Regions from separate parts of the Mycobacteroides immunogenum genome, predicted to be linked through region 1. Evidence: predicted binding sites of a transcription regulator. Region 1 holds the regulator's gene; the other holds the start of a gene.

Region 1 (4,608 bases):
CTCGCTGACCTCCCCGAACCCACGGCCTCGGCCGCGTTCACCCGGACACTGCGCGCCGTGGTGGATTGGCGCGGCCAGGTGGTGACCATGCTGGACCGATGTTATTTGACCGAATCTGTTCCTGTTCAGCTGATTTGGGGCAGTGACGATCTGGTGATCCCGGTCAGCCACGGCCACCTCGCGCACGCCGCGATGCCCGGTTCGACGCTGGAGATATTCGACAAATCCGGGCATTTCCCCTTCCATGACGATCCCGAGCGATTCATCGCTATCGTTCGCCAATTCATCGCTTCCACCGAACCCGGCGAGTACGACGAGAAAGAACTGCGCCGATTGCTGCGCACCGGCGTCACCGAACGTGCCATCGGCGGGGCCGCACGCACCCGTATGGCCGTGCTCGATGCCATGGGCACCGACGAGCGCAGCGCCACCTGATCCGAGAAATCAAGCGCTGCCGAAGAATTGCCTGATCACGGGTCCTCGTGTGCGCGGCACGCGATGGACGTAGAGTCGAAGAATGAGCGTTGATGTCGCGGTTGTTCGCGTATTCACCGACGAAACGGGCAACTTCGGCAATCCCTTGGGTATCGCCAACGGCGCCGACGTGGCCCCGGAGGAGCGCCAGCAGGTTGCTGCCCGATTGGGGTTCAGCGAAACGGTTTTCGTCGATCTGCCAGCCGAAGGATCCAACACCGCACACCTGCGGATTTTCACTCCGGCAGTAGAGCTTGCCTTCGCCGGGCATCCCACGGTGGGGCTGGCGTGGTGGCTGCGCGAACGTGGCACTCCGGTCAACACCCTGCAAGTTCCCGCGGGAGTGCTGCAGGTGAGCTATGACGACCGGACGTGGATACGGGCCCGGTCCGACTGGGCCCCGGAGACCGATTTCCATGAGGCGCTCTCCCCTGCCGATGTGGAGGCCGCCGACCCCTCCGACTACGCGGACGAACTGCTGCATTGCGTGTGGGCGTGGCAGGACCGCGACGCCAGCCTGGTCCGTTCCCGGGTGTTCGCGTCCGATCTGGGTGTCAACGAGGACGAGGCGACCGGCTCAGTGGCCGCGCGGATGACTGACCTGCTCAGCCGTGACTTGATCATCAATCAGGGCAAGGGGTCGCAGATCCTCACACAGTGGAGCCCCGAGGGCTGGGTGACGATCGGTGGCCGTGTGGTCGCCGATCAGCCGCTCACGTTGGACTAGGACCCGACCAACGGCTCAGGACCCCGCTGGGGCGTCCCGATGGGCCCTCAGTGCGGCGATCTCACGCTCGAAATCCTCGGCGGAGCTGAACCCCCGGTACACCGAGGCGAAGCGCAGGTAGGCGACTTCATCCAGGTCGCGCAGTGGACCCAGGATGGCCAGACCCACCTCATTGCTGGGGATCTCTGGGGACCCGGCGGCCCGGACGGCATCCTCGACCTGCTGGGCAAGCAGATTCAGCGCATCGTCATCGACATCACGGCCCTGGCAGGCACGGCGTACACCCTTGACGACCTTGTCGCGGCTGAACGGCTCGGTGACGCCGCTGCGCTTCACGACGGCCAAGACGGCGGTCTCGACGGTGGTGAAACGACGGCCGCACTCTGGACACGATCGCCGGCGTCGTATCGCCTGGCCTTCGTCCGCTTCGCGGGAATCGACAACACGCGAGTCAGGATGACGGCAGAACGGACAGTGCATCACTGCTCCTTCGCCGGTTCTGGACTCGATGTCGTTGAGCTGGGTTTGTTGACGCACCGCGCAACGCGCCCAGACCGGTGTCGAGGATACCCGTGCTCCCGCACGCCCGAAGGTCACGCCCGGCTGCCGATCAGCCGACCGGAGAAACCAGCGTCTGACCGGCTTGCACTGTCGCCGAGTCGAGTTCATTGAGTTCCCGGATCTTGGACACCACGGCCGACCGTGGCGCCTCCGGCGCGACACGTGAGGCCACGTCTGCCAGGGTCTCCCCGGGAGCGACCTGCACTACCGCCACCCGCTCCGGCACACCCGCGCCCCCGACGCCTGCGGCGCTCACCTGGCCGAGCATCAGCAGCCACATCGTCGCCACCGCGGCACCCACCGCGACGAGGATGGTGGCCTTCAGGCTCACCGGGCGGCGACCATGCACCCGATGCGGCATCGCCGAGACGCGGATGCCGTTACCGCGGTATGCGACCGGCCTGCCCGCGGGCCGGCGATACGCGACAGTGCGCACCGGTAGCGCCCGCCGTTGGGTCAGCGGGTATTGGGCGCTATAGGCGCGCGCCTGTGGGGCGTACTCGCGCGGCGCGTGCTCGCGAGCGTGAGAACTACGCGGCGGGGCGAGAACGTTTGTGCTCATCTGCATGCCCTTCCTGTCCAGTCGATCGGTCGGCCCGTTCGCTCTTATGTTCGAATGTACTCGATCATGTGTTCGATGTCCGAACATGTGATCGATTTGTAGCATCCGGTACCGACAAGTGGCCCTGAGCAGCACCGATACACCCCATCGGCGGGCCGCCAGGCATGCGTCGCGACACGCATCGAACACATGTTTGATAAATGTCGTCGACAGGTCTAGATTCGGGCCCATGAGCGATACACCCAGCAAGGGACCCGCCACCGGTTCACTGACCGAGCGCCAGCGGACCATCCTGGAGGTCATCCGCGCATCGGTGAATGAACGGGGCTACCCCCCGAGCATCCGCGAAATTGGAGACGCCGTCGGGCTCACCTCCACATCCTCGGTCGCCCATCAACTACGCACCCTCGAACAGAAGGGCTTTCTGCGGCGTGATCCGAACCGTCCACGCGCCGTTGATGTTCGGGGCCTCGATGATTCTCATACCCCATCGGCCACCACCGATGTGATCGGCTCCGGCGACCTGCCGGAACCGACGTTCGTCCCCGTTCTCGGACGTATCGCCGCCGGTGGTCCCATCCTGGCCGAGGAGGCCGTCGAGGATGTCTTCCCACTCCCCCGCGAACTTGTCGGCGAGGGATCGCTGTTCCTGCTCAAGGTGGTGGGTGAGTCGATGATCGACGCCGCGATCTGTGACGGCGACTGGGTGGTGGTACGCCAGCAGAATGTCGCCGACAACGGCGATATCGTGGCCGCGATGATCGACGGCGAAGCGACCGTCAAGACATTCAAGCGGACGGCGGGCCATGTCTGGCTGATGCCGCACAACCCGCTCTTCGAACCGATCCCCGGTAACGACGCCGCCATCCTCGGCAAGGTCGTCACGGTTATCCGCAAGGTCTAAATGCCTGCGGGCGCCGGTCCTGGGGCCGAGGAATCGTCGGCAGAGGTCAAGAACAACTGAAAATGCGTAACGTCATGCCAGCTGCCCAGCTTGTACCCGATCCGGCGATACAACGCGACCTGTTCGAATCCCATTGTCAGGTGTAGCTTTTCGCTCGCTTCATTGGGCGTCACGACTACGGCGAGCACTGTGCGGTAGCCGAGATCGCGGAGCCGGTCCAATAGCGCGGCATACAGCAGGCGTCCCGCGCCGCGCTGCCGCCGCGCGCCATCGACATAGACACTGACCTCGCAGGCCCACTGGTAGGCCATGCGTGATTTCCACGGCGCCGCATAGGCGTAGCCGAGAATATCCCCACCGTCCTCGGCCACCAGCCAGGCATGGCGGTGGGCCGCCGTCTGGATGCGTTCGGCAAGAACGGCATCCGACGGCGGCACCTCCTCGAACGAAATGGCCGTATCGGTCACGTACGGCGCATAGATCGCCGCGCACGCGGCCGCGTCGGCGGCCGTCGCGTCACGAATATGCATGGGCGACTAGAGCGAACGCCCGATGATCTCCTTCATGATCTCGGTAGTTCCGCCGTAGATCGTCTGGATACGGGAGTCCATGTACGCCCGGGCGACCGGGTACTCACGCATGAAGCCGTAGCCGCCATGCAGCTGCAGGCAGCGGTCGATCAGGTGGACCTGCTTCTCGGTGCTGTACCACTTGGCCATCGCGGCCTGCTCGACGCTCAGCTCCTTCTTGTTGAGCAGCGTGATGAATTCGTCGACCATGATCCGGATCATGGTGGCGTCGGTGGCGAGCTCGGCCAGCACAAAGCGGCTGTTCTGGAAGCTCTTGATCGGCTTGCCGAACGCCTTGCGCTCAGATGTGTACTGGATGGTCGCCTCGAGCATGGTTTCCATCGCCGCGGCCGCGACGACCGCGATCGACATGCGTTCCTGCGGCAGGTTCTGCATGAGGTAGATGAAGCCCTGGCCCTCTTGACCCAGCAGGTTGGCAGCGGGCACCCGAACGTCGGTGAAGGACAGCTCGGCGGTGTCCTGAGCGTCCAGACCCATCTTGTCGAGCTTGCGGCCGCGCTCGAAGCCCTCCATACCGCGCTCCACCACGATGAGCGAGAAGCCCAGCGCGCCCTTCTCCGGGTCGGTCTGGGCGACCACGATCACCAGGTCGGCGTTGATGCCGTTGGTGATGAAGGTCTTCGCGCCATTGAGAATGTAATGATCGCCATCCTTGACCGCGCGGGTCTTGATGCCCTGCAGGTCGCTGCCGGTACCCGGCTCGGTCATGGCGATGGCGCTGATCAGCTCGCCGGAACAGAATCCCGGGAACCAGCGGGCCTTCTGCTCGTCATTGGCCAGATCCCGGAAG
Region 2 (4,608 bases), 140 kb from region 1:
TGTCCAGTACCGCGTCGACAATGGGGTCCTTCACCAGGACAGTCATGTGGTTCAGCCTAGGTGCGCGAGTACACTCGGGCAGCGCAGAAGTGCGACAGAACCTAGAGAAAGTAGTACAGGGGTACATGAGCGGCCATTCCAAGTGGGCCACCACCAAGCATCAGAAGGCCGTCAAAGACGCGCGCCGTGGCAAAGAGTTCGCCAAGCTGATCAAGAACATCGAGGTCGCCGCACGTACGGGCGGCGGAGATCCGGCCGGCAACCCGACGCTCTACGACGCCATTCAGAAGGCCAAGAAGACCTCGGTGCCCAACGACAACATCGAGCGGGCCCGTAAGCGTGGAGCCGGCGAAGAAGCCGGTGGCGCCGACTGGCAGACCATCATGTACGAGGGTTACGGCCCCAACGGCGTCGCGGTGCTCATCGAGTGCCTGAGTGACAACCGTAACCGCGCCGCCGGTGAGGTGCGGGTGGCGATGACGCGCAACGGTGGCAGCATGGCCGATCCGGGTTCGGTGTCGTACCTGTTCTCCCGCAAGGGCGTGGTGACGCTGGAGAAGAACGGCCTGGCCGAGGACGACGTGCTGACGGCAGTGCTGGAGGCTGGCGCCGAGGAGGTCAACGACCTGGGCGAGACTTTCGAGGTCATCTCTGAGCCCACCGACCTGGTCGCCGTCCGTCAGGCGCTGCAGGAAGCCGGAATCGACTACGAATCGGCGGAAGCCAGTTTCCAGCCGTCGATGAGCGTGCCCGTCGACGTCGAGACCGCCCGCAAGGTGTTCAAGCTGGTCGACGCGCTGGAAGACAGCGACGACGTCCAGAACGTCTACACCAACGTGGACTTGTCCGACGAGGTGCTGGCCGCGCTCGACGAAGACTGACCAGCGGCCCATATCGCCAACGTCACCACCGCGGTGGTGACGAGTACGGCACCGACGGTGTCGGTGAAGTAGTGGTAGCCGCAGGCGACCTGCCCCAGCAGCCCGAACGTGCTGACAATCACGGCGATGATGTATGCCCATAGGGCTCCGCCGGCGACCAGTACCAGCATGCCCATGACCGCCACCACCAAGGTGGTGTGGCCGCTGGGGTAGGCGAGGTAACCGCCGCCCTTCTCGCGGCCGACCAGCATCTTGGTCGCCTGAGTGGTCCAATTCGCGACAAACGGGCAGGCAAGCACGACGGCTGCTACCCGCCAGCGCCGCCGGTACAGCTCGAATCCGACGCACACCACCAGCACCGGCACAAGAAACTCCCAGTCGGTGAAGAACAGCAGCCAGCGTGGCTGGACCCCGAACACAACCTGGGTCGCCTCGAAAAACCAGGTGTCAAGAGGTGTGGTGCCCTTACCCACGGAGAATCCGAGCACCAGCATCGTGACCACGCCGAGGGGCGGCCACCACTGAATCAATTTCTCGCTGGGCAGTTTTCCGGCAGACACGCCGTCGACAGTAATCGGCCACACACCCCGGCCCTGAATCGTGCCGGCTGCCGGGAATCAAACGTCACTGGTCGGCGTTTATTGTGACGTCAACGACTGTTGGTCAACAACTGTTGACAGCCTATGTCAGGTAGGCGTACATCTAAGACATCCAAAGAAGTGAGGGGAGGCCCGTCATGGCCACACAAACAGTCGCCCCGGCGTCCGAGTCGGTTACCCGGTGGCACACCACGCGCTCCGTACTCGCGGTGCCCTTCGCGGTGGCGGTCGTAGTTCCGCTCGTCATCCTGTACGGAACAGGTGCCGAGGTGCCCTCGTGGATGTCGGATCAGATGTCGATGACCGCGACGGTGATTGGAACCCTGCTGATCGCGGCGGGCTTGTTCCTGGTCACCCGCACCGTCGCACTGTTCGATCAGCCTGGCAGCCGTCACGTGCGTAGCCCGCTGGTCACCGGTGTCGTCGCGGTACTGCTGGGTGAGGCGTTCGCGGTGAACTCAGTGGCGCTGCTGATCTGGACCGCTGTCTTCGTGGTCATGAGCGCCATCTACTTCTCGCTGGTCGACGAGCGTGGGACGTTGAAGGTTCGCAACGCTGAGGGAGCGAACTAACACGCTCCGCAGTCCCACGGGCAGTCCAGGTAGTACTGGATGGTCGGGGCGACCAGCTCGATGATTTGTTCGTGCGTCATATTCGGCACGTCGCCGAGTCGTATTACGTACCGGCACATGGCCAAACCGATCATCTGCGTGCTGATGAGTGTGGCGCGCTCCAGGGCGCGGTCGGTGGTCAATGCCTCGATTTCCGGCACCATCTGGCTGGTGAACAGATCGGCCATGCGTGCGCGTGCCGATTCCTGCGACACGGTGGCGCGCATGAGCGCGACCATGGTGTCGTCCTGTTCCCATCTCTCGAGGAAATGCTTGACGAGCATCGCCCCGAGTTCGGAGCGTGGCATGTCGGCCAGGTCCTCAGGCAGGTGAATGTCGAAGTCGGCCGCTGACATGAACAGCTTGCCCTTGTTGCCGTAGTAGCGCATGACCAGGGAGGGGTCGATGCCCGCGGTGGCGGCGATGGCCCGTATGGTTGCCTTCTCGTAGCCGACACTGGCGAAATGCTCCTGAGCAGCCTCAAGGATGGCTGCGCGGGTGGCATCCGATCGCCGAGGTTCGGGGGGCATGCGCTGAGCTTAGGCCAACGAGCGTTGACATTTGCAGCGCCCTCGCGTGTTGTTCGTCCAATAGCGGAATCTCCTCGATATGCTGATCGAACAACTGTTCTACAGCGAGAGGGCTGACGCGTGCGCGTGATGGGAGTCGACCCGGGGCTTACCCGGTGCGGTCTGTCCATGGTCGAGGCGTCCTCGGGTCGCAAGGTGGTGGCCCTGGACGTCGATGTCGTGCGTACCCCCGCCAATCAGCCTCTGCCGCAACGACTCTTGGCGATCAGTGAGGTCGTTGAACATTGGATGGACACCCACCGGCCGGAAGTGGTCGCGATCGAGCGCGTCTTCGCGCAGCAGAATGTTTCCACTGTGATGGGCACCGCGCAGGCCGGTGGCGTGATTGCGCTCTGTGCGGCCAAACGGGGGATCGAGGTGTACTTCCACACCCCGTCGGAGGTCAAGGCGGCCGTCACCGGCAACGGGCGGGCCGATAAATCCCAGGTGACGGCAATGGTCACGCGCATCCTCAACCTGCAGGCAGCGCCAAAGCCGGCCGACGCCGCCGACGCGCTGGCCCTGGCAATCTGTCACTGCTGGCGTGCGCCGATGCTCGCCAGAATGGCCAAGGCGGAAGCCGCGGCCGAGAAACAACGGAAGGCCTTCGCGGCCCGGATGAAGGCGGCGGTTCGGTGACGGCCCGTCCGCGTAGGAAACGGAGTGCGGCGTGATTGCATCGGTCAACGGCGAGGTCATCGAGATCGCGCTCGACCATGTGGTGATCGAGGCGGCCGGGGTGGGATACCGCGTCAACGCCACTCCGGCGACGCTCTCGACACTGCGCCGCGGCACGCAGATTCGGCTGATCACGGCGATGATCGTGCGCGAAGATTCGATGACGCTTTATGGCTTCACCGACACTGATGCCCGCGACCTCTTCATGACGCTGCTCGGGGTTTCCGGCGTGGGACCCAAGATCGCAATGGCCACCCTCGCGGTGTACGACGCACCGAGTCTGCGCCAGGCCTTGGCCGACGGCGATGTCGCCGCCCTCACCCGGGTGCCGGGCATCGGTAAACGCGGCGCCGAGCGTCTGGTGCTCGAGTTGCGTGAGAAGGTGGCGGCCGCGCCGGGCGGATCCACCGATCTGGGTCGCGGCAGCCCGTCGCTGGTGCGGACTCAGGTCATCGAGGCGCTGATCGGTCTCGGATTTGCCGCCAAGCAGGCCGAACAGTCCACCGATACCGTTCTGTCCCAAGAAAACCAGGCGGAGACGCCCGCCGATGTCTCCGGAGTGTTGCGGTCGGCCCTGGCGCTGCTGGGTAAGACGCGATGAGTCCTTTCCGCGAGTCCGACCATCTTGGTGGTGCCGACGATGACGGCTTCGACGATGCCCACATGTCCGGTGCCCTGACTGTCGGCGAAAACGATGTCGACGCGGGGTTGCGTCCCAAGTCGCTGCGTGAGTTCATCGGCCAGCCGCGGGTACGCGAACAGTTGGACCTGGTGTTGTCCGGCGCGAAGAATCGCGGCGGCACGCCGGATCACATCCTGCTGTCGGGGCCGCCCGGATTGGGCAAGACCTCGCTGGCCATGATCATCGCCGCCGAGTTGGGCTCATCGCTGCGGGTGACGTCGGGCCCGGCGCTGGAGCGCGCGGGCGATCTGGCGGCCATGTTGAGCAATCTGGTGGAACACGATGTGCTGTTCATCGACGAGATTCACCGCATCGCCCGGCCTGCCGAGGAAATGCTCTACCTGGCCATGGAGGATTTTCGGGTCGACATCGTCGTGGGTAAGGGCCCCGGCGCGACGTCCATCCCCCTGGAAGTGGCGCCGTTCACGCTGGTGGGCGCCACCACCCGATCGGGATCGCTGACCGGGCCGCTGCGCGACCGGTTCGGGTTCACCGCCCACATGGACTTCTACGAACCCGATGAGCTTGAGCTGGTGCTGGCCCGTTCGGCGGGCATCCTGGGCATTGAACTGGGAGCAGACGCCGGTA

Evidence for each region. The regulator LexA, encoded in region 1, represses DNA repair genes until DNA is damaged. The targets are predictions, from matches to a motif close to CGAACANNTGTTCG.
Region 2: ruvC (crossover junction endodeoxyribonuclease RuvC) is a predicted target of LexA. The motif match lies at 2,709-2,722, and genes of this name have one in related genera.

The regions. Positions count from the first base shown of each region.
Region 1 covers NZ_CP011530.1:3,306,073-3,310,680, forward strand. The annotation lists gene ABG82_RS16150 (alpha/beta fold hydrolase) at 1-435, shown strand, start outside; gene ABG82_RS16155 (PhzF family phenazine biosynthesis protein) at 518-1,201, shown strand; gene nrdR (transcriptional regulator NrdR) at 1,217-1,681, opposite strand; gene ABG82_RS16165 (LysM peptidoglycan-binding domain-containing protein) at 1,812-2,324, opposite strand; gene lexA (transcriptional repressor LexA) at 2,554-3,228, shown strand; gene ABG82_RS16175 (GNAT family N-acetyltransferase) at 3,225-3,758, opposite strand; gene ABG82_RS16180 (acyl-CoA dehydrogenase family protein) at 3,765-4,608, opposite strand, start outside.
Region 2 covers NZ_CP011530.1:3,164,902-3,169,509, reverse strand. The annotation lists gene ABG82_RS15455 (hypothetical protein) at 1-46, opposite strand, end outside; gene ABG82_RS15450 (YebC/PmpR family DNA-binding transcriptional regulator) at 126-881, shown strand; gene ABG82_RS15445 (phosphatase PAP2 family protein) at 827-1,441, opposite strand; gene ABG82_RS15440 (hypothetical protein) at 1,618-2,052, shown strand; gene ABG82_RS15435 (TetR/AcrR family transcriptional regulator) at 2,049-2,621, opposite strand; gene ruvC (crossover junction endodeoxyribonuclease RuvC) at 2,742-3,299, shown strand; gene ruvA (Holliday junction branch migration protein RuvA) at 3,331-3,939, shown strand; gene ruvB (Holliday junction branch migration DNA helicase RuvB) at 3,936-4,608, shown strand, end outside.